3 regions of the Brevibacillus sp. AG162 genome follow, and region 2 is predicted to be linked to each of the others. Evidence: riboswitches for the same ligand, from Rfam matches in the RefSeq annotation. Region 2 holds a riboswitch; each other region holds the start of a gene.
The links. A riboswitch is a leader RNA that binds a small molecule or an ion and turns the genes downstream of it on or off. The one in region 2 is predicted to bind cobalamin.
Positions count from the first base shown of each region.

Region 1: it holds a riboswitch for cobalamin, as region 2 does, so the genes downstream of both, cobO (cob(I)yrinic acid a,c-diamide adenosyltransferase) here and FB479_RS20805 (energy-coupling factor ABC transporter permease) in region 2, are expected to answer to the same signal.
Region 3: it holds a riboswitch for cobalamin, as region 2 does, so the genes downstream of both, metE (5-methyltetrahydropteroyltriglutamate--homocysteine S-methyltransferase) here and FB479_RS20805 (energy-coupling factor ABC transporter permease) in region 2, are expected to answer to the same signal.

Region 1 is NZ_VFNO01000002.1:865,967-874,006, forward strand. Features, by position in the region: gene cobJ (precorrin-3B C(17)-methyltransferase) at 1-1,619, opposite strand, end outside; gene cbiB (adenosylcobinamide-phosphate synthase CbiB) at 1,648-2,598, opposite strand; gene FB479_RS08940 (histidine phosphatase family protein) at 2,595-3,227, opposite strand; gene cobS (adenosylcobinamide-GDP ribazoletransferase) at 3,224-3,964, opposite strand; gene cobU (bifunctional adenosylcobinamide kinase/adenosylcobinamide-phosphate guanylyltransferase) at 3,961-4,500, opposite strand; gene cobD (threonine-phosphate decarboxylase CobD) at 4,497-5,612, opposite strand; gene cobO (cob(I)yrinic acid a,c-diamide adenosyltransferase) at 5,609-6,157, opposite strand; gene FB479_RS30445 (hypothetical protein) at 6,185-6,364, opposite strand; cobalamin riboswitch at 6,322-6,537, opposite strand; gene FB479_RS08965 (M15 family metallopeptidase) at 6,721-7,413, shown strand; gene FB479_RS08970 (TerD family protein) at 7,484-8,040, opposite strand, start outside.
Region 2 is NZ_VFNO01000007.1:122,857-130,896, reverse strand. Features, by position in the region: gene FB479_RS20825 (hypothetical protein) at 1-89, opposite strand, end outside; gene FB479_RS30565 (hypothetical protein) at 261-425, opposite strand; gene FB479_RS20820 (energy-coupling factor ABC transporter ATP-binding protein) at 480-1,328, opposite strand; gene cbiQ (cobalt ECF transporter T component CbiQ) at 1,325-2,122, opposite strand; gene FB479_RS20810 (energy-coupling factor ABC transporter substrate-binding protein) at 2,119-2,403, opposite strand; gene FB479_RS20805 (energy-coupling factor ABC transporter permease) at 2,400-3,164, opposite strand; cobalamin riboswitch at 3,314-3,507, opposite strand; gene FB479_RS20800 (quinone-dependent dihydroorotate dehydrogenase) at 3,641-4,732, opposite strand; gene FB479_RS20795 (GerAB/ArcD/ProY family transporter) at 4,884-5,984, shown strand; gene FB479_RS20790 (spore germination protein) at 5,974-7,356, shown strand; gene FB479_RS20785 (Ger(x)C family spore germination protein) at 7,353-8,040, shown strand, end outside.
Region 3 is NZ_VFNO01000001.1:993,589-1,001,628, forward strand. Features, by position in the region: gene nrdI (class Ib ribonucleoside-diphosphate reductase assembly flavoprotein NrdI) at 1-230, shown strand, start outside; gene nrdE (class 1b ribonucleoside-diphosphate reductase subunit alpha) at 217-2,301, shown strand; gene nrdF (class 1b ribonucleoside-diphosphate reductase subunit beta) at 2,357-3,307, shown strand; cobalamin riboswitch at 3,394-3,592, shown strand; gene metE (5-methyltetrahydropteroyltriglutamate--homocysteine S-methyltransferase) at 3,738-6,020, shown strand; gene FB479_RS04725 (non-ribosomal peptide synthetase) at 6,432-8,040, shown strand, end outside.

The DNA of each region.
Region 1 (8,040 bases), on a different contig from region 2:
TCCACGAGTGGAACAATCTCTTCTTTTTCGATGCCTTCTGCTACCGGAATGCCGGAGTGTGCATTGCGTCCCACCGTTTTTGCTCCCAGGAATAAATCGAATTTTCCTTTGCGGAATACGATCCCGATATCCTCTTGAACCGCGCCATAGCAAGCCATCCCGCAGCCGTTGAAGCCGATCTTCAGCTCCTTCGGCATTTCTTTTCCACCCAGCTTTTGGTGCAGCTCGTCAGCATAAGGAATGCTGTCTTTTTTCTCGCCGTCGCAGAAATCACACGCTTTTACCTGCAAAACGTCTCCGATCGGGCTGAGAATCAATCCAAGTTCTCGCAAGCGGCTAGTAATGCTCTCAGGGTTGGCAGTTGGCACGCGCAAAATCATTTGGTGGTGTGGGGTGTATTCGATCTCGCCTTTTTCGCCAGCAACTTCGGCAATCGCCATCATTTGCTGCGGGGTGATTTTTTTGTTGGCAACACCCGGACTTACCGCGCATTCGAAAATCATCTCTGGTGTAAAGGTAGATACTGGACGATGGACCTGCCCTGCAGCTGGCTTGGTCTCAATGCCTTTCGCCGCATTGATAGCCGTCAACGCCTCCATGGCCCATGCGAAAGGAGCTTTTGGTGCCGCGTCTTCTGTTACAGGCGGCGCTTCCAATACTACCGTGGTTGTTGCTGCACGATTTACTGGTTCTGCAGCAGTTTCTTTGTCCTCGGTAACGGCGATTGGTCTTTCTGCTTTCGGTGTTGCTGGTGTTGCCGGAGCTGACGCAAGGCTGCTTTCCTCGGATGCCTCCAGCGACCAAGGCTCGTTTTCTACACGCAGACGCTGATGCGGCTTCAGTGGCTGCTCATCGGCAGACAGCGTGTATTTGCGCTGGTAGCCGCGCGGTGTAATCATTTTGCCGTCGTATACAAACGTCGATGTATTTCCGATAATCACGGTGGTCAACATGCCGATATCATGCTCCAGCATTTGCGCCAAGGTCGTCACGACAACCGTTTCGCGTTCGCGATAAGCACTTTTCACGATACCGACCGGCGTATCTGGTGAGCGGTACTGCAACAGGATGCGTTGCGCTTCGACGATCTGGCGAGTACGTCTTCCGCTGCGCGGGTTGTACAACGCGATAACAAAGTCAGCCATCCCTGCTGCGTCAATCCGTTTGGCAATCAGTTCCCACGGCGTCAAGTGGTCGCTCAGACTGATCGTGCATGCGTCGTGCATGATAGGCGCACCGAGGATTGCCCCACAGGAATTGATCGCCGAGATGCCCGGTACGATTTCGATGGGCACGCCGGTGGCTTCTGTCCAGCCTTTTTCCACCAACACCTCATATACGAGACCTGCCATCCCGTAAACCCCTGAGTCTCCACTGGAAATGACCGCTACCTTTTTGCCTTCCTCTTCCGCTTGACGAACGGCTTCCCGTGCACGCGTCACTTCTTCCGTCATCCCTGTGCTGACGATTTGCTGATTCGTCAAAAGTCCGCGGATCAAATCTACGTAAGTGGAATAGCCGATAATGACATCGGACTCCTGCAGGGCTTCCCGCGCCCGCTTGGTGATGTGCTCAAAACTTCCTGGACCAAACCCGATCACAAACAACTTGCCGCTCATAAGGCCCCTCCCCTTTTCGCTTACCTGTTTATAATAAAATCGATATCATCACGCTAACGAGCAAACATAAGAGCGAAACGAGATACATCAAACGAATCGTCGCGACAATATCACTTGCCTGCAATGGTCGCTTCGCATCTCCCATTTTCGCCCGATTCGACGCAACACCTTGGTAATAATTCAGTCCCCCGAGCTGCACGCCTAATGCGCCAGCGACTCCGGCTTCCGGCAAACCGCTGTTTGGACTCGGATGCAAATGCGCATCTCTTCTGATCATTGCCCAGCACTGCTTCCAATCCAATCGCTGCAGCCAGCTTGCGCCAACGAGCAACAAAGCTGTCAAACGGGCCGGTATGTAATTCAGTACATCGTCAAAGCGGGCAGATGCCCAGCCGAGATTCCTATACTGCTCGTTTTTATAGCCAACCATGGAATCGAGGGTGTTGGCGGCCCTGTACGCCATTGCCAATGGCGCTCCCCCAATCGCTGCGTAAATCAGTGGAGAGACGATCGCATCTACGATGTTTTCCGCCACTGTTTCTACTGCTCCCCGACATACTTCCGGTTCATCTAACCGCTCTGTATCGCGTCCGACTACCATGGACAAGGAGCGTCTTGCCGCTTCCATATCTCCAGCAACGAGATGACGGGCAATCTCCATCCCGGCATCAGCCAAGCCTTTTGTCGCAATCGTCGTGGAAATCAACCAGGCACCCAAGATCCAGGCAAGCACCGGATGGATGAACGTCACTCCCCACAAAAGCAGCCAAACAACAGCGTAGCTGCCGCAAACGATCACGAGCGGGAACAGGACTCCTGCCAGCTTCAAATGAGACTCCTCTTTGACGAGAGAACGTATGACCTGCTCCAATCGTGTAATCCACCAGCCCATGATGATCACTGGATGCGGCAGGCTCCGGGGGTCTCCCACCACCCGATCAATCAAGTAGGCCGCGCATAATATCCATACTTCTGTCATGTTGTCCCTCTCTTACTCTTCAGGGGTTGTCGCATCCAACTCTGCCCTTCCGCATCCAAGCATTCCGCTACTAGAGCCTCCCCATGCTTAATGCCATCGACCTGCCAATATCGGTCAGGATTGTTTTCGAGCCACGCAGCCTGGAACCAGCGGATCACGCCGCCATGTGTGACGATGACGATTGTATCGGATGCCTCCTCCTCGCCTGCTCTCTCCAACAAGGAATGTAGCCAACGATCCACGCGCATTCCCAGCTCTTCCAGACTCTCCCCTTGTGGCGGTCGATTTCGAAAAGGATCATCGTACCACCTCGTTGCTCGCACAAGGTCCGTCTGCATCAGCTCATCGTAGGTCATCAGCTCCCAATCACCAAAAGACAGCTCTCGCAAGGCTGGCTCCGGAATAACCGATCGCCCCCAAGCAGCTGCGAGCGGTTCGGCCGTCTGGATGCATCTGAGCAGATCGCTTGCGTAGATTGCAGCAGGTTGCCCGATGAGTACAGGTAATTCCTTTGCCAACTCACTCGCATGCAGATACCCATGTTCATTTAATGGAACGTCGCTATGCCCCAAATATCGATGCTCACGATTGCTGTCTGTCTCCCCGTGACGTATCCAAACTAGCTTCATAGCCACCAGCTCCCGACCAACACCAGCAGAACGACCGCTTCACTGCTTTCGATAACAGCCCCGTAGCAGTCTCCATTTAAGCCGCCCAGTTTTTTTGCAACCGAGCGTGAAAACAACAGAGCGAACAACAGTGACAGGAAAATAGCTGTCATGACCTGCAAGCCCCCAAAATACCATCCTGCGGCAAACACGATGATGTAGCTCACGATGATAGAGGAAACGGAAAGTCCAGCACTGATGCCTTTTCCGATCCCTTTGTCCGCCGTAAGATACGGCCAGAGCTTGATCGACAAAAGCACATGTGTCCGTGCTGCCACTGGTGCTACGATCAAAAAGCTGCTCCATCCCGGTTGTGCGAGCTCTGCGACTGCACCCGCCTTGATCAGCAACAGCATAATCGCAGCAAGAACGCCCATCGCACCTACACGGCTGTCCTTCATAATCGCAAGGATTTGCTCTCTCGGTCTGCTGCTGCCAAGACCGTCCGCGAGGTCCATCCACCCATCCATATGAAGACCACCGGTCACGTAGACCCATGCGACCAGCGTCAAAATAGCGGCGATCCATGGACTAAACAACACCAGTCCTGCCTGATGCACACCCCATAGCAATAAACCGATGACCAAACCAACTGCGGGATACCAGTTGACGCTTTTTCTCCACGCCTCCTCTGAAGGACGAAGCCATGGAACCGGAATACGCGTAAAAAACGAGATCGCGTGTAAAAATGCATTCATCCTTTGATCCTCCACGGTATCCCTGACAAAACCGCGTAGACGGCGTCCGCCTGTCGCGCACTTCTCTGATTGACATCGCCCAGCACATCCGCGAACCATCTGCCTAAACGACTCAAGGCTACACCGCCCAATCCGACCTCGCTTGTGACGGCAATGACTTTTTGCGGGGAATTCTGCACGAGGGACAGCCATGCCTCTGCTTCCTGGAAAAGGGCTTGCGTGTGTGATGCACTTCTCCATTCCGACTCATCCACGCTCATCAACCGATTACTCACCCAGGTAGACAGACAATCGATCAACACTACATCATACTGCTCACTGAATGCGTGGTAATCGGTTAATCGCTCTCCTACCTCCACACAGCCCCATTCCAGCGGACGACGTGCCTGATGCAGCTCGATTCTCTGCTTCATTTCATCATCCCAGGCCTTGCCTGTCGCCACGTACAGGACTCGATTGCTCAACGTTATCGCAAGCTCTTCTGCGTAGCGGCTTTTTCCTGAGCGGACACCGCCTGTTACCAGCACCAAGCTCATCGCTGTTCACTTCCTTCCGCATGGACCTCGCGGAGCGCTGCCAGAAGTTGTTCATTTTCCTCACGTCCACGCACGGCGATTCTCACATCATGTGCCGTCAAACCGGGATACATAGCACAGTTGCGGATCAGAACCCCTTTTTTGCCGAGCCGTGCCTGCAATTGTTCTGCTGGCAATCCTTCTGGCGAGCGCAGCAGCAAAAAGTTTGCCTCCCCTGGCCATACCCGCCATCCCAACTCACCGCTGATGCAATCGGTCAAATACGCACGTTCTGCTTTTATGAGCCTGCGCGTCTGTTCCTCGTATGCCTGCTCCTGCAAGCACAGCTCTCCAGCCAAAAGGGCCAGTGCATTCACGCTCCAGCTCACTTGCTTCTTGCGCATCCTCGCAATGACATCTGGGTGCGCAATCGCATAACCAAGGCGCAATCCCGGGATCGCGTACATTTTCGTCATCGAACGCATCAAAATCACACGGGGAGAGCGCTCCAGCTGCGTCGCCAATGTATACTGCCGCTCTTCGTCCACAAAATCGAGAAAAGCCTCATCCACAATGAGCCACGTATTGGTCTCTTTCGTCCATTCCGCCATTTGGCGCAGCTCATCCGGTTGATACAGGATTCCTGTCGGATTGTTTGGCGACCCGACAAAGACGAGATCAGACTGCGTAAAAAGAGCGTGCAGCTCTTCAGGATCGGGCTTGTACCCGTTCGCTTCCTTCCCGAAGCAGCCAATGACACGAGCGCCATACTGCTCGGAAAGTTGCGCGTATTCCGAAAAGCAAGGATACACCACTCCAACTGTTTGCGGCGAAAGACCGAGAATGGCCAGTGCCATTGCCTCCGCTGCACCATTGGCAGGCAACAACCATTCCTCCGGCACTAGCAGTCGTTTCGCCAGTACACGACGAAACACACGATGCCCAGGGTCTGGGTAATGCGCTACAGCAGCGAGCGAAGTCAGCAGCATCTCACGGACGCTTGCTGGCATTCCCAGCGGATTAATATTGGCACTGTAATCCAGAAACTGCCCGGGCTCTCGACCAAAGCGTTGCGCTGCTGTCAGCAAGTCTCCACCATGACCGTACGTCTCTATTACACCTGCGCTTGTCAAAACTCTACCCCCAGCACAGCTGGAATCCCTTCATCGTAGTAATGCTTGATTGGCTTCATCTCTGTCACCAAATCTGCGATGTCCAAAATCTCCTGCTTTGCTGCCCGTCCCGTAATCACGAGGTGAATATGGCTTGGCCTGTTTTGAATCGCTTTCAACACATCAGTCAATGGCAGCACATCGTCAATCGGAAAGCGGTCAATCGCCAATGCATTATTCAGCTCATCCAGAATGACGACATCGTACGCTCCGGAAGAGAGCTTTTCGCTCGCAAACGCCCAAGCTTCTTTCAATGCCAGACGATGCTCCTCCGGTGTCTTCGTCCATGTGAAGCCGACACCCTTTTGCACAATTTCGATGCCCAATTTATCAAAAATAATCTTTTCTCCGTACGTACGCTCCGGCGACTTGATGAATTGAACCATCAGCACCTTTTTCCCGCGCCCTGTCGCCCGCACAGCCAACCCGACGGCTGCCGTCGTTTTTCCTTTGCCGTCTCCTGTGTAAACGAGGGTCAAGCCCCGCTTCTTATCGTTTTTCTCCATCGTGACCACCTCAAAAAGTGATGTATTTTACTCCGCTGTTTCCTCCAAATACTTTCCGAAGCCAATAAAAAAGCGCTCTGTTTCCCCAGAACGTAAGGAAAAACAAAGCGCGGATAGCTGAAAAGCCACAATCCTCACCTCTTCCTTTGACCCGAAGGAAATCAGTGTAAACATAAAAACAGGCAGGTCTCCTGGCTCGAGGATCATCGCTCTTCTTCTCCTTCCCGCTCCCGGATGGGCAGTGGATGGCATGATGCCTTGAAGAACAGCTACTCTCTTACAGTGGCGGGACCGCGTTGGCTTTTCACCAAACTTCCCTTTTAACCTTGCTCCTGCGAATCGGTTTCGCAAAAACAAGGACCTGTTTCTCTTCCATATGTAAATGTCATTCGTTTCGTTGACAAGCACTTGCTTTAATAATAGCAAAAGCTACCGAGGATTCAAGCAAAAGCTGCCGATTCGTCGCAGGTGTCTATTGGCAGAAAATTTAAGATAATGACCGTTTACTTACTTGACGTTTTTCGTTACCCTATTGGCAAAACACTCGAAAGTGGTGTGCAGTCATGCTATTTCCGCCAATTCCAAAAATAACAGACATGGTCCTGCCCAGCCCACTCCCCATCAAGGAATGCGGCGAACCGATGATCCCACTCTCTTCCCTTTCTGCCCAAATCACGGTCTATCCAGCCTACTACCACGAGGGCTATGCCGGAACACAGCCAGAAGCTTTTTTGCGAGAAGGGGCAGCACGCAAGCTCGCCATGGCAGCCGCGCAACTGCCTGTTGGCTACAAGCTCGTCGTGTTGGACGGCTGGCGCTCGTTCGAAGTACAAGCCTCGTTGTATGAACGTTTTCGTGAAGCCTTGCTTTTACAAGGCTGGCAGGAAGGACCCGCTCTCACGGAAGAATTGAGCAAATTCGTCGCTTATCCAACAACAGACCTCTCCAAACCGTCCCCTCACCTATCCGGTGGCGCAGTCGATCTGACTATCGCAGGACCTGATGGATGGCTGGAGATGGGGACAGCCTTCGATGATTTCAGTGAAAGGGCTTCGACTCGCCATTATGAAGAACTCGTACAGCCTACACAAAAAGACATCGAGATTCGAGACAATCGCCGACTGCTCTATCATTTGATGAGCGATGCCGGATTCGTCAACTATCCGAAAGAATGGTGGCATTTCGAATACGGAACGCGCACCTGGGGACAAAAAACGCAGCAAGAGCCCATCTATGGCGGGGTTTTGTCGATGTAAGAAATAAGATTCAAGAAAAAGACCGTCAGCGCATACTGCCTGACGGTCTTGCTTATTCCTTATAAATCAATCACTGCATAAAATCCGCCATGATGATCTCCGTATCAAACGGCGTAATTCCCTCTTCCAAGGAAAATACCGTATCTGCCTCTTCAGCTTGATCAGTCAGGGTCCCTCTCGCCTGTGCATGAAGCATGAACAACTCATGCAGGGTAGGCTTCACCAACGAGGTGAGCGCTCTTCCCATCAGCTCCACCCCTCCGGCATTGGACTCCACATTGTTGGCAAAACGCGGATCGGAATTCAGGGCGATATCCGTCCAAATCACTTTTCTCTCCACGAGATCCAGAATGACCGGGATACAAATCCGCGTGTTTGCGGCGAGATCAATCTTGTCCTGTACCGTCTGCGGCTCGAAAATTTCTCCTGTCTGTGGCGCCGAACGAATCATCCAGCCTGCGTAGCATTCAGGCAAATCGCAATAAGGCTGACTCGTAAACGAATACAGGTTCATGACGACATATCGACCGCCATAGCGGATGACAGATTCCATGTCGATGTCGATGAATTCGCACGCGCCTTTGGGCGCCTCCACAATATCCCCGCTGTGGCACGCTTGATACTTGT
Region 2 (8,040 bases):
TCAGCGATCGGTATATGAAGGAGCTGCTTGTCTCTTAATTTTTCTACGAGTTGCTGAACGCATAGCGTCTTATTCAAAGTTGAAATCACAACCTCATCACTTCTCCCATTGTAAGTAAGTGCCTTCTTTACGTTATTCGTGATGAATGGACATATCCCTACAAAATCCGCACAAATCTTCTTAACTTTTCAGCGAGAATCATTCCATGAAAAAAGCCCTTCACGCCTTTTATGTGGCGAGAAGGGCTCTTTGGCGCAAATTTACGCCTTTCCTTTTAGGTAATCATCCTTTATCTTCTTTTCCTGTTCGGCGGTGGTCATCTCTTTCTCCAATACTTGATACATCAGTTCATCCTTTACATCACGAGAGATTCCTTTTTCCTGATGATTCGGGACAGATGAACTCGAGACAGAGTCATGTTGCATACGCGTACCTCCATGGCTTTTTGGGGTTAGCTTACCCGAAAGCGCCCGCTCCATTCACCATACCCGCTGAACACTGAGCCTTTTGCGCAGCTCCTCGACCGAACGCGGAATATTTCCGCCCAGTTCGCGCTTCCACTGCTCAGGCAGTGCCTCCCACACATCGACAAGCAACGGCATGCCCAGATGAAGACTCTCGAGCATCACTCTGTTTTCCAATGCCTCCTGCGGATCTCCCGCGAAAACAAGCCTGCCTTCATCCATGATGCAAATCCACTCCGCCCATTCAAACGCAATATCCATATCGTGTGTCGCCATCAAAACCGTCGTTCCTTGCTGGTGAATGGCATCGAGCTCCCGCAGCAAATTTTTTGTCTGATAGCGATCCAGATATGCAGTAGGCTCGTCCAACAGCAAAAGCTCAGGCTCCATGACCATAACCCCCGCGAGTGCCAGACGCCGTTTTTGTCCCAGGCTCAAATGATGTATCGGAGCTTCTGCCAGCTCTCTCAACCCGAATGCATCCAGCACCTTTTCTACCTTTGCCCGGATTACGTCTACAGGCAGCTTCTGATTGCATAAACCGTAGGAGATATCTTCCGCGACCGTGCTTGCGATCAGCTGATGCTCGGGATCTTGAAAGACCAAGCCTACCTTTTGTGTCAATTCTTGCAGTGCAGCGCGTTTGTAGACAAGCGGTTTCCCCTTCCACAGCACCTGTCCCTGCTGTGGCTCGATGATCCCGTTTCCATGCAAGAACAAGGTCGACTTCCCACAGCCATTCCGTCCCAAAAGGACACATTTTTTCCCTTCTGGAATCCATAAGGACAGCCCAGACAGAACGGGTCCCCGCCCCCCCGGATACGTGTACTGCAAATCAATAAACTCCAACAACCTTGATGTCATAACCGCCAACCTCCTGTCCACCACTCAAGCAGCACCAGCAGCATACAGCCTGCGATTGACTCCCACTCATAACGGCGCGAGCGAGCATGGGTATGAAACGAGAGCACCTGCATGCTCTCCCCGAAGCCTCTAGCCGCCATTCCTTTGTGCAGGGCTTCGTATTTGCGCATTGCTCTGACAAACAATTGCGCAACGAGAATCCCCGCATCCCGAAGCGTCGCGCGGAAGCCGCGATGACCTCCGCGCGAACGCTGAGCAATCCAGAGCTGGTGAGAAATCGTTACTAACACAAAAATAAACCGATACATGATCATTAATAAGTCAGTCACAAGGACAGGCATACGAAGTCGGCGAAGCACCTGCAGGATTTCGGCAAACGGCACGGTAAACAAAAGGAAGGCAAAGCAGGATAAGCTTGCCATGGTACGCCAAAATAAGATCCAAACTTTACTGAAGGAGGACATCGGCACATAGAGCACATACGATCCCACTTCCCATGCTGTTGCGACCTGGACCTGCACTTCACCTGCTCTCGCCCCTTCTACCATTAGGGCAGGGAGCCCCGCCGCAAAAAACGAGAGCGACACCATCATAAAGGCACAATAGATACGGACAGGAATCTGGGCATACACCACTACCCATACCGTCATCCAGACAACAACGGCCATCTGCATCCATACATGTCCCACCAAGACGAGCAGTAACAATGCACTCGCCAGCAATAGCTTATGAGCTGGCGGCAGACATTTCAGCCTGTTTTGATAAGAGAGAGAATCAAGCTGCAGCCCGTTCATTTTTTCCGCTTATCCAACCGACCTTTGTACAAGCCCACGGCGTAGCCGATCACTCCCGCTCCCAACGCCGCCTGCACCGCAAACAATAGACTCTCCGTCTCTCCCCCTGGCGGTTCTATCAGCGGCTGGAACCACGGTTCGTAGCTCGGAGCGATCTCCTTGATCGCTTCCTCTGCCACGCCGTCTGCGCCGCCAAATTCCGAATCCTGCACCAGCAACAGCGGGACAATCGCCAGTACGATTACCCCCAAGAGTAAAAGCCAGTTCCATCCTTTTTTCACAGCGATTCCTCCCGTTTGAGCAAACGAAGCTGTGTAAGCTCTTTTGCGTTGTAAGATAACAACCAGTTCCAAACAAGAACGGTCAACAGACCTTCACTGATTGCGAGCGGTACTTGCGTGAATGCAAAAATTCCTGCGAATTTGGCAAACGAGGCCAACACTCCACCAGATTCAGCTGGAAATGCGAGTGCCAGTTGAATCGAAGTCACCACATAGGTAGCAAGATCAGCCAAGGCAGCCGCTGCAAAAACAGCCAGACGCTGGCTTCCGCCCACTTTCATGATCATCTGATAGATTCCGTATGCCACAAGTGGTCCTACTACTGCCATGGATACAGCATTTGCCCCTAGCGTAGTCAAACCTCCATGTGCTAAAAGTAAGGCTTGAAACAAGAGCACCATGCTCCCTAACACAGACATCGCAAAAGGTCCAAACATAATGGCGCCAAGGCCCGTTCCAGTCGGGTGAGAGCTGCTGCCTGTAACCGAAGGGATTTTCAGTGCAGATAAAACAAAGGCAAACGCTCCTGCAACACCAATAAGGAGCTTCATTTCGGGATGTTCTTTTACAATCTTGTTAATCGAACGAATCCCAAGAATAAAAAATGGCAAGAAGACAGCCCACCAAAACAAGGCCCAGGATAATGGCAAATACCCTTCCATGATGTGCATCGCGTGTCCTGTCTCTGGTTCATTGAGCAGAAAATACAGGACAAAGCCCGCGATCATCAGACAAGTAGTTACGAGACGAGATCGATTCATGTTCATTCCTCCTTAACTGGCTTTCGTTCGTTCTTTTCCTAACAAACAAAAAAATCCCATCCATCAATGGACGAGATGTGCACACAAAACAACAGACTGATTATACAGCCTCATTGCCTCGTATTCACCGCTCCTTTCCGCGAAGGTTTTGTGGGTGTGGCTACTAGGTAGGTCTCCTGGCTTCCAGATCCATGCGCTCTTTGTCCTTCCCCATACGAAAATGAGTGGTATCCTTATCAAAGAGAGCTCCCTGGTTACAGTGGCGGGACCGCTCGGGACTTTCACCCGATTCCCTGTTACCCTTTATGCGTCACATAAAGGCACCTAACGCCGACAATATGCAATTGACAGACAATTCATGTTTGTCCCACATCATTATACCGAATCACTACATAAATCGGAAGAATATAAGCAAAAACGCATAAACCGATGCCCCACTACAAACGGAGCCATCGATCTATGCGTACTTGTTCTATCTATTCTTTTGCGTCTACGCCAATTACTTCACTAATATGTTTAAAACCATCGCGTTGCATGAGCTTGAGCAGTTTTTTGTTGATTTGCTTGGCGATACCTGGGCCCTGATAAATCATCCCCGTATACACCTGAACGAGACTGGCTCCTGCTCGGATTTTCGCGTAGGCGTCTTCACCGCTATAAATGCCGCCAACACCAATAATTGGCACCTTGTCTCCTACTTCTTGATAAATCTCCTTCACCCAAGCAGTGGAACGCTCCGTAAGAGGTCTTCCGCTCAAGCCTCCTGCTTCCTCGGCAAATCGATGTCCGGAAACCGCCTCGCGTGACAGTGTCGTATTGGTAGCGATAATTCCGGCAATTCCTTCTTCTACAGCAGCGTGAACAACATCGCGCATGTGCTCATCCGACATGTCTGGCGCTACCTTCAGCAGAATCGGTTTTTTCTTGATGGAACGCGCTTCCATTTCAGTTGCCTTTTCCCTTACTGCACGCACCAAATGACGCAAGCTCTCTGTTTCCTGCAAGTCACGCAGATTCGGGGTATTCGGAGAACTGATGTTAATGACGAAATAGTGACCGTATGCATAGAGCATGTCCATACATTTGCTATAGTCGATGGCCGCTTCTTCATTCGGCGTTACTTTGTTTTTCCCAATGTTAATCCCAATCGGAACATCTGAGTATGCGTAATCGACCAAATGCTGGGAAGCCAGATACGCACCGTGATTGTTGAAGCCCATCCGGTTAATGACAGCCTGATGTTCCGGCAATCGGAACAAACGCGGCTTCGGATTGCCTGGCTGTCCCTGCGGCGTCAACGTCCCAATTTCCACAAACCCAAAACCAAGGGCACCCAATGCATGATAGACTTCTGCATTTTTATCAAAGCCGGCTGCAAGTCCGACTGGATTCGGAAACGTCATTCCCCATAGCTTATTCTCCAACCGCTGGTCTTTTACCTGATAGATCATCTTCAGGATGCTTTTGCCTGGAGCAGAATCCTCCACCAGCCTTAAGGCACCAATTGTCTTTTCATGAATCTCTTCCGCATCTTGCTGGAACAGATATTTTCTTATGAGCTGATACATCGGCTGCACTCCTTACTCCGTTTCTACCTTTTTACCTCATAGTAGAATACCATACTTTCTCGGGAGGATGTAACCTTTATACCTGATACATATTTCCAAGCAAGAAGGCAAATCCTAACAGCACCACCACGCACAGGGGGACAAGTCTTTCATGAAAGTGGACGGAAAAATCGGGATTGGTCAAGCCATTATGGTGATGATGCTGACGATCGGCATTACGAACCACGTAACCGTCATCCCCCTCTTATTGAGCAAAGCAGGCAGAGATGCTTGGTTAAGCGTGTTGCTTGCAGGTATTCCTTTTTCCTTGTGGGTGTATCTTTTGTTTGTGATCAATCGAAGAATAAAGCAACAAGCATTGTCTGAATGGCTTCAGCAGCGAACAGGAAATATTGTCAGCCATCTCTTGCTCGCTCCGATCATGATCTGCCTGTACCTGATGGCGTTAACCAATCTAATCGATACCCAGACATGGACTACGGTCAACTACCTGCCTCGAACACCCGAGTGGGTGACCGCATTCGCCTTGATGGGATTATGTGTGCTCGCAGCTATCGGGGGAATGACTTCTATAGGAATCACAGCAGGAATCCTTCTGCCTATCGTCGTGTTGCTCGGATTTTTCGTCGCTTTTGGCAATATTCCCAAAAAGGATTATAGTCTTTTACTGCCGCTTTTCCAGAACGGTATTCGTCCTCTGCTGCTTGGGATACTCTACGTTGGCGGCGGTATTACCGAGCTGTTTCTGCTGCTATTGCTACAGCATCACGTACGCAAGCCACTCCGCCTCGTACACTATTTCGTTATGCTCGGCATTACGCTTCTGTTGACACTCAGTCCGTTGACGGGGGCGATTGCAGAATTCGGACCTGTCGAGTCTGCGCGTCAACGTTTTCCTGCATTTGAACAATGGCGGCTCCTCACCATCGGAAAAGACATCGAAAATATGGAGTTCTTCTCGATTTTCCAGTGGCTCTCTGGCGCTTTTATTCGAATTACCATCTGCTTGCTGCTCCTGGGAGAATTACTCACGATCCGTACCAGAAAACAACGCAAATACACGATCCTGTTTCTCGGGGGGAGCATGATCGCCTTTACCAGCCTCCCGTATAGTGACATGCAGTTTGTTTCCTTCCTGACGCACGTATACTATCCGCTTTACTTCGTCATTATGATCATTGTCTCACTCGCACTCATCCTGATTTCCCTGCGCAAACCATCCAAACAGGAGGGAATTGGCCATGACCCTTGAAGAGGAACTGCGAGCAAAATTCGCGCATTGTGCGGACGTCGTTTTTATGCGTACGGTCACATCTGAAGACCAGCCTGTGTTGATGCTTTATTGCGAAGGACTTGCAGACGTTCGTCACTTACAAGATACGGCATTGCCACAGCTTGAGCGTTTCCTGGCTGAGGGTGATTTGCGCTCCCTGCCCCTCACCCCTCTCTTCACGAATCCAGAGCTGTGGATTGAGCGACTTTTTGCTGGAGATTTGCTGATTTTCATTGGTGACACTCCTCCGTTTGCCTGGGACATCGCCAATCGGCCAGAACGCAGCACGGAAGAAGCCAATACAGAGATTTCGATCAAAGGTCCCCGGGACGGCTTCGTCGAGGATCTTTCCACGAACGTGGCTCTTATTCGCAAGCGTATGCGAACGATTACCCTGGCCTATGAGCCTTTTATTCTCGGAACGCGCTCGCGAACAAGAGTCGGAATGCTGTATATAACAGACGGGGTATCTGTAGATCTGGTAGAGATGATGCGCGAGAGGCTACACAAATGTGCATCAAAAAAAATTGTGAACAGCGCCATTCTGGAAAAAATGCTGAGCGACAACACTCGTTCGCTGTTTCCATTGGTTGATTATACGGGACGTCCTGATTTTGCGATTTACATGCTGCTGCAAGGCAAGGTCATCGTGTTGGTAGACGGTTCGCCCTTGGGCATCGTGGCACCTGTAACCTTGCTGGAACTGATCAAATCTCCTGAAGACGATCAATATCCTGTTACCTATGTATGGCTGGAACGCATGCTGCGCCTGGGGGGATTTTGGATCGCGATCTTTCTGCCTGGCTTCTGGATTGCGCTGACCGCCTATAATGTAGAGCAATTTCCTTTTCAATTACTCGCTACCGTTACACAAGGCAGAAAAGGGCTGCCGTTTTCCGCGCCGATGGAGCTATTTATCATCCTGTTTATTTTTGAGTTTCTTCGCGAGGCAGGTGCCCGTCTGCCCAAAAACGTCGGGCAAACACTGGCACTGGTCGGCGCACTGATTATCGGCGATGCTTCCATTCGTGCTGGGCTGACATCGCCCTCGATGCTGTTTATCGGCTCCCTTACCGTCGTCGCCTCCTTCACACTGGTCAATCAGGCATTAAGCGGAGCCGTTACCGTGGCTCGTTTTGCCGTTTTTTTCCTTTCTGCGACCATCGGCATGTACGGCTTTGTCCTCGCAATGATTGCCATTGTGTACTATTTGTCCACCCTGACCTCATTTGGCAGATCATATATTTTAATGGGTTCTTCCAACTCTGTGTCCACACTGTTCATTGTCATGTTCAAGTCTATGACCAGTTTTCTTCGGACGAGATTTGCTAAGGGTGGCGATAACAAATGAAGGGTATGCGCATTGCTATTGCTTTGCTGCTGTTGGCATCAACTCTTCTTGGCGGCTGCTGGGACCAGAAATCGATTCAGGACCTTCGCTATTTATCTGCGATAGGCATTGATTTCGTCAACAATCAGTATGTTTTATACGCACAGTCCACTGATCTGTCTACGGTCGCAAAGCAGGAGTCATCCACTACGATTCAGTCTCCACCTGCGACCATTTCGATCGGAAAAGGGGAAACACTTCAGTCTGCATTCGACAACCTGCAAAAAAATTCACAGATACCTATATTTCTCGGCTTTGTATCGTCACTCATCTTTCATGAACGCCTCTTGGAAAAGGGCGTTATCACTACCCACGATATTATGAACCGATACGGTCTGATTCGTTATACAAAATGGGTGTTTGCGACACGGGAGCCGATTGACAAAGTGTTAAGTACCCACTCTTTAGTCGGGTTTTCACCGTTGACCTCTCTCCTGCATCAGCCATGGGATGTTTACCAGCAGCGTTCTTTTATTGAGCCGCTGCAATTTTATCGATTTATCTCGATTTTTTGGGAGCCGTCGAACACCTTATTATTGCCAAATCTCACGCTTAACCAGCGTTCATGGAAAGAACATAACCAATTTATTTCTCGTCTCTCCATTGATGGAGTCCACGCCATCCATCGGGGGCATTGGAAGGGTT
Region 3 (8,040 bases), on a different contig from region 2:
GATTCGGACAAGTGCCGGAGAAGGTGGCGACGTTCCTGAAGCGAAATCATGTCAATCTGCGCGGAGTATCCGCCAGCGGCAACCGCAACTGGGGAACCAGCTTTGCCAAAAGCGCGGATACGATCGCGAGCCAATATGGCGTTCCGGTAATTTCTAAATTTGAACTGTCCGGTACCGGCCGGGACGTGGAACAATTTACGAGTGGGGTGGCAACAATTGCGGCATATTGAATTGAACAACGAACTGATGCAGCGTGGCAACGACGGATTTTACCAACTGGAAAAGGATCGGGAAGCGGTTGCGGTCTTCATGGAAGAAGTGCAGTCCAATACGATGACTTTTGGCAGTGTCAAAGAACGCATGGACTATTTGATCGAGAATGACTTCTATGAAAACGTCTATGAAACATACACGGTTGAGCAGGTCGATGAAGTTTTCCGTTTGGCCTATGACGCTGATTTTCAATTTGCTTCGTACATGGCTATCTCCAAATTTTATAAAGATTACGCCCTGAAAACGAACGATAAATCGATGTACTTGGAGCAGTATCCAGACCGAGTGGCCGTTGTGGCACTGTCCCTTGGACAAGGTGACTTTGAACTCGCCAAGCGTTTAACAGTATCGATGATGGATCAACGCTTGCAGCCAGCGACACCAACCTTCCTGAACGCGGGAAAAAGCCGCCGTGGAGAAATGGTCTCCTGCTTCTTGCTCGAAATGGATGATTCACTGAACTCCATCAACTTTATTTTGGGAACTTGTATGCAGCTATCCAAAATTGGCGGCGGTGTAGCCGTGAACCTGTCCAAGCTTCGCGGACGAGGAGAGCCGATCAAAGGCGTCGAGGGCGCAGCAAAAGGTGTCATGCCCGTTCTCAAGCTGCTGGAAGATGCGTTTTCCTACGCGGATCAAATGGGGCAACGCAAAGGCTCAGGTGCAGCGTACTACAACATCTTCGGCTGGGATATCAACGAGTTTCTCGATTGCAAAAAGATCAATGCGGATGAAAAAGCACGCATCAAAACGTTGTCCATCGGCTTGATCGTACCAAACGTATTCTACAAGCTGGCTGAGGAAAACAAGCCATTGACTGTGTTTGCTCCGTACTCTGTGTACAAAGAATACGGCGTGCATCTGGATGATATGGACCTCGATGACATGTACGAGGAGCTCTTGGCAAACGATCGCATCAAGAAAAAGACCGTGATGAGCGCACGCGAGATGCTGACCAAAATCGCGATGATTCAAATGGAATCGGGTTATCCGTACATCATGAACAAAACAAATGCGAACAACAACCATGCGCTGAAAGACCTTGGTTCGGTGAAAATGTCTAACCTGTGCACGGAAATCTTCCAGCTGCAGGAGACTTCGACGATCACCAATTACGGAGAAATGGATATCATCCGTCGCGATATTAGCTGCAATCTGGCATCGCTCAATATCGTCAACGTGATGGAACGAAAAATGATCCGTGAATCCGTCCACGAAGGCATCGAAGCCATTACAGCCGTGAGTGACATGACGCGTGTAGAAAACGCTCCAGGCGTTCAAAAGGCAAACCGTGAGCTGCACTCAGTAGGTCTCGGTGCGATGAACCTGAACGGTTATCTGGCAAAGAACAGAATTGCTTACGAGAGTGAAGAAGCCAAGGATTTCGCTCGTACGTTTTTCATGATGATGAACTTCTACTCCTTGGAGAAAAGCATGGAAATTGCCAAGAAAACTGGCGCCACCTTCTTGGGCTTTGAACAATCGGAATATGCAAAAGGCACTTATTTTAACAAGTATTTGACGAACGATTACAGCCCGCGGACGGAAAAAGCAAAGCTTCTCTTCGAAGGGATGCACATTCCAACGCCAGAGGATTGGGCGGAACTACAGCAAAAGGTGCAAAAGCATGGCGTTTACCATGCGTACCGTTTGGCGATTGCGCCGACACAGAGCATTTCCTACATTCAGAATGCGACTTCCAGCGTGATGCCAATCGTCGAGCATATCGAAACGAGAACGTATGCCAACTCTACGACGTATTACCCGATGCCGTACTTGTCGCAGGAAAACTATTTTTACTACAAATCGGCGTATGTCATTGATCAATTCAAAGTGATTGATCTGATTGCCGAAATTCAAGAGCACATCGACCAAGGAATTTCGACTGTGCTGCACGTGAACAGCAATATTTCCACCAGAGAACTGGCTCGCTATTACATTTACGCAGCGAAAAAAGGTCTGAAATCACTCTACTATACGCGTACGAAGCATTTGACTGTAGAAGAGTGCATTAGCTGCGCAATTTAGGGAACGAGATTCATTAAAGGAAAAGCATCAAGCAAAAAGAGAAGAGGAACGCCATATGAAAGCAGTCAATTGGAACAGGCCGGACGACGATTTTACGATGACGTTTTGGAATCAAAACATCATGCAGTTCTGGACGGATGATGAGATTCCGCTGTCAGATGACAAGATGTCCTGGATGGAGCTCAGTGCGACTGAACGGGATACGTATAAAAAAGTATTGGGCGGTCTCACCTTGCTGGATACGGTTCAGGGTGGAGTAGGGATGCCGAAGATCATGGAGCATGTCGATGGACTGCAAAGAAAAGCGGTTCTCGCCTTCATGGGCATGATGGAGCAAATCCATGCCAAATCGTACAGCAGTATTTTTACAACGCTGGCATCGACAGAAGAGATTGACGGTATTTTTTCGTGGGTAGAAAACAATCCGCATCTGCAAAAGAAAGCGGCCCTCATCTCTAAGCGCTATCAGGAAATTGAGAAACCGAAAGACTTGTACATGGCGATGGTAGCGTCCGTCTTCCTGGAAAGCTATCTGTTTTACAGCGGCTTCTTCTATCCGCTCTATTTGGCGGGTCAAGGCAAGATGACAAGCAGCGGGGAAATTATCGACCTGATTGTTCGTGACGAGAGCATCCACGGACTCTATGTCGGCGTTCTCGCCCAAGAAGTATATCAAGGTCTGAGTGTGGTCGAGCAGACCGCAGCAAAAGAGGAGCTGTATGCCCTTCTGCGTGAGCTGCAAGAAAATGAAGAGGCCTATACGACTTCGTTGTATACGGAAATCGGATTGGCTGACGAGGTTCATGCCTACGTGCGCTACAACGCGAACAAGGCATTGATGAATCTGGGGCTGGACCCGCTATTCCCAGAGGAAGAAGTGAACCCGATCGTGCTGAATGGCATTCGGACGCAGACGAAGCAGCATGACTTCTTCTCGAAAAAAGGAAATGGCTATGTCCGCACACTGAACGTAGAACCGTTGACGGACGATGATTTTATATTTTAATATGACAAAAAATGGATTCTGTGTTACTGTATGAACAGTATGTTGCCCTGCTAATTTATTGGGGCACTTCACAGAACCATGACAATTTCATAGGAGTGGGAACAGGTTCTTTGGTCGTCAGGATCGACCAAGGATGAAAAGGGAAGTCGGTGAGATTCCGACACGGTCCCGCCACTGTATGAGGGGAGTCGGCACATTGAATAGCCACTGATCCAAACGGATTGGGAAGGCATGTGCAGATGATGATCCCAAAGTCAGGAGACCTGCCTGTTTCGACGACACTGCTTAACCTACGGGAGATAGGGAGGTGTTAGGATGCTGTGATCTCAGTGCTTATTTGGCATTTCTAACGTTCTTTTTGATCGTTGGAGATGCCTTTTTTATTGGGCGGATTCGAGTCAAGATCGATTAAAGAATGGAGAGGAAGCTCATGAAAAGCAGCAATTTGGGATATCCACGGATCGGGAAGAACCGCGAGTGGAAAAAGGTATTGGAAGCATTTTGGGCAGGCACCATCGATGAGGCAAGCCTGGTACAGCAAATGGAGCAAATCCGTCACCAAAACCTGTTGTGTCAGCAGGAAAAAGGGGTCGATCTGATCCCTGTGGGTGACTTTACGTACTACGATCACATGCTGGATATGGCTGTGATGTTTGGAATGGTCCCCAAGCGTTATGAATACGAGGGAGGCCCGGTTTCATTCGCTACATACTTCGCCATGGCTCGCGGTTCGAAGGAAGCTGTCGCCAGCGAAATGACGAAATGGTTTAACACGAACTACCATTATATCGTCCCGGAGTTCGGTGAACGACAACCATCCATAACGGAGAACAAGCCTCTCCAGGCATATTTGGAGGCCAAAGAAAAGCTCGGTATCATCGGAAAGCCTGTCATTGTAGGCCCGTATACGTTTGTCAAATTGTCCAAAGGATATGAGAAAAACGAATTTGAGACTGTCGTGGATCAACTCGTTCCGCTTTACATAGAAGTTCTCCGGGAGTTGGAGCTGCATGGCGTGGAATGGGTGCAAATCGATGAGCCAGCATTTGTACGGGATGTCTCGTCGCATGATCGCGCCATCATCAAACGGATTTATACGCAAATCGATCAAGCACTACCGCATCTACAGTGCATGCTGCAAACCTATTTTGAAGCGGTGGATTGGTATGAGGAGCTGGTTTCATTACCGATAAAAGGAATTGGTCTTGATTTTGTACACGGGGCCAAGCGCAATCTAGCGAATCTGACAAGACATGGGTTTCCGGCAGAAAAGATTCTCGCGGCGGGAATCATCGACGGTCGAAACATATGGCGTGCGTCCATTGAGGAGAAATGGGAGCTGGTCAAAGAAATTTCCGAAATAGTTCCACTCGAAAAGCTGTGGCTGCAGCCGTCCAGTAGTTTGTTGCATGTACCGGTAACGGTTGAAGCAGAGAGCGACTTGCCAGAGGAAGTCATGCCAGCATTGGCGTTTTCCGACGAAAAACTGGGGGAAGTACAGCTCTTAGTCCAAGGATTCCAATATGGTAAGTATGTCATTTCGAGAGAGATCTCCCAAAATGAAGCGGATTTGCTCAAGCTGGCACTATCTCCAGCGAGGAATCGTCGAGAAGTGAAGAATGCTTTGCGTCAAATAGCTGCTGCAAAACCTGAAAGAAGCGTCCCTTATCTCGAACGTCGAGAGATTCAACAAGATATGTGGAAGCTGCCACTGCTGCCAACTACTACAATCGGAAGCTTCCCGCAGACGGCGGAGGTTCGCCAAGCCCGACAGCAGTTTAAAAAAGGGAACTGGACAGTGGAGCAATACGATGCTTTCATTCAGGCGCAAATCAAGGAGTGGATCGAGATACAAGAAGAGCTCGGTTTGGATGTCCTCGTCCATGGCGAGTTTGAGCGAACAGATATGGTTGAGTATTTTGGCGAAAAGCTCGATGGCTTTTTGTTCACGAAAAACGGCTGGGTGCAGTCGTATGGCTCGCGCTGCGTGAAGCCACCTATTATTTACGGAGATGTGGAGTTTGTGGCACCGATGACGGTCAAAGAAAGTGTGTATGCAAAGTCATTGACCGACAAACCAATGAAAGGCATGTTAACAGGTCCAGCGACCATCTTACATTGGTCATTTGCTCGAGTCGATGTCACCCGACAAGAAGTGTGCGAACAAATCGCCTTGGCATTGCGAAAAGAAGTAGAAGCCTTGGAAGAAGCGGGGATTCTCATGATTCAAGTCGATGAACCAGCACTGCGCGAAGGACTTCCGCTCAAAAAGGAAGAACAGGCAGCTTATCTCGAATGGGCTGTCAGAGCGTTTCGTCTAGCGACCTCAACCGTTGCGCCGAGCACCCAAATTCACACACATATGTGCTATTGCGAATTCCATGATTTTATGGATGTCATCAGCGAACTCGATGCCGATGTGGTTTCGATTGAAACTTCCCGCAGCCACGGAGAGCTCGTGTCTGTGTTCGAAACAGGTACATATGACAAAGGCATCGGGCTCGGTGTATACGATATCCATAGCCCCCGGATTCCAGCTGTCTCAGAAATGGAAGAGATGGTAGCACGAGGTGTACAAGTACTTCCACCAGATCAATTTTGGATTAATCCGGATTGCGGGCTGAAGACAAGAGGGAGAGAAGAAACCATTCAGTCATTACGAAACATGGTTGCGGCAACGAAGGCGATTCGGAGTCGTTTGACAGCCCAGTAGGAAGGTGCACGCGATGGAGGAGCCGCACAAATGATGACAGAAGCACTTTCATAAGTGATACGATTAGCAACTTGAGTAGGGGACTTCGTTTAGGGAGTCCTTTTTTCATTGAGTTTGGTTTAAGACTCCTTGAGTCCACCTTGGGAGAGTACGATTGTTATTGTAGAGGAGCCAGATCCTCAACGATGTGAAGGATTACATTTTAATTACTTGACCGAGCTCATAAAAAACGGCTGATAGCAAGAGAAGTTTTTAGTAGTAAAAGGTTGTGGATGAATTATTTTCGTAAAATTAAAAATTATATTGACGTTCCAAGTGCTATGATTTAACTTATTTCTTATATGGTTTCCAACAAAAGGAGATTTAGGTATATTATCTCTTCTTTTTCGGTCAATAGAAGGGGCGAAGATATTGCAAAGTCTGGTGTTACCGCTTACTCATCCACAGAAACGAATTTGGTACATTGAAAAAATCTATCCCAATCTGCCTATGTACAACATCGGAGGGATTGTACATCTTAAAGGCCCTGTTGAGTTGGCGCTGTTGGAAGAGGCAATCCATCTGTTTCTTGAGAAACATGAAGGCGTGCATGTTCGGATCAGCGAGCATGAGGGTATACCTGCTCAGATTGTCGTTCCCTATCGCCGTGAAACTGTACCGTTGCTTGATTTCAGCCAAGAGGATGATCCACAAGCTGCGGCGGCCAAGTGGGCGGAGACGGAATTCAGACGAGCTTTCCAGCTTGTTGGGCAGCCGCTGTACTGTTTTGCTCTGCTTAAAATGACTGAACAGCATAACGCTTATTTTGTGAAGTTTCACCATTTGGTGGCGGATGGATGGAGTATTCAGATCATGACTGATCAGATCTGCAGTCAATACCTCCAACTGCTCGCTCAAGAAGAGATCGATCAGACCCCGGAACCTAGTTATATCGAAACGATCAAAGGGGAGCGCGAGTATTTGGAAAGTGCGCGCTGCACCAAAAACCGTCGTTATTGGCTGGACAAGTTCCGCTTGCTGCCGGAGGGATTTCTGCACAAGAGTTCGGATGACCTGTCGGGAAGGCGAAAACGGTATTTGCTGGACGGACCGTTGTCTATGCGTATCAGAGAGTATGTCGAACAAACGAAGTGTTCGCTTAACACATATTTCACCGGGTTGGTTTTGCTCGATCTCTATAAGACGACTCAACAGCAGGATTTAATCATCGGTAGCCCGGTATTGAACCGTTCCGGAGCTAAGGAAAAACGAATGGTAGGAATGTTCACCAGCACAGTTCCTTTTCGTACAACTGTCAACGGTGAAGCCGCAGCTTCCGAATTCCTCAAGCGGTTGAACCGTGAATTTCGCGACGCGTATTTTCATCAGCGCTATCCGTACGATCTACTGGTCTCGGAGTTGGAGCTGAACAAGCAGGGAGTCGATCAACTGTTTCAAGTCTGCGTAAACTATTACAACACAAAACTAGTGAGCGGTTGGGATGGCGTCACGGTAGAGAATGAGGAGTTCTATAGCGGGTATCAAGTCTATTCGTTGCAAGTCGTTATTAAGGATTGGCAGGATTCGGGACGAATTGAACTGCAGTTTGATTTTAAAAGGGACGATTATGATGAAGACGCGATCGAACGGATGCAACGTCGGATGGTATTGCTGTCAGAACAGATTTTACTGTCCGGCGGTCAGGTCACAATCGATGGGCTGACAATCCTTGAAGAGGCGGAACGAGAGGAGTTGCTTGTGAGGCGCAATCGCACCGTTACGGACTATCCATCCGTTCCTGTGCATCAACTGTTCGTTCAGCAGGCGAAAGCTGCCCCGCATAGAATAGCTGCAATCCTCGGGCGGAAGACACTCACGTACGGTGAATTGCATGAGGGTTCAAATCGATTGGCACATCTACTGAAGGAGCGTGGCATAGGGCCGGGATCGATTGTAGCCGTACATCTTCGGCATTCGTTTGAGCTACTGATCTCACTGTTTGCAGTGTTAAAATCGGGCGCTGCTTACCTACCGATGGATC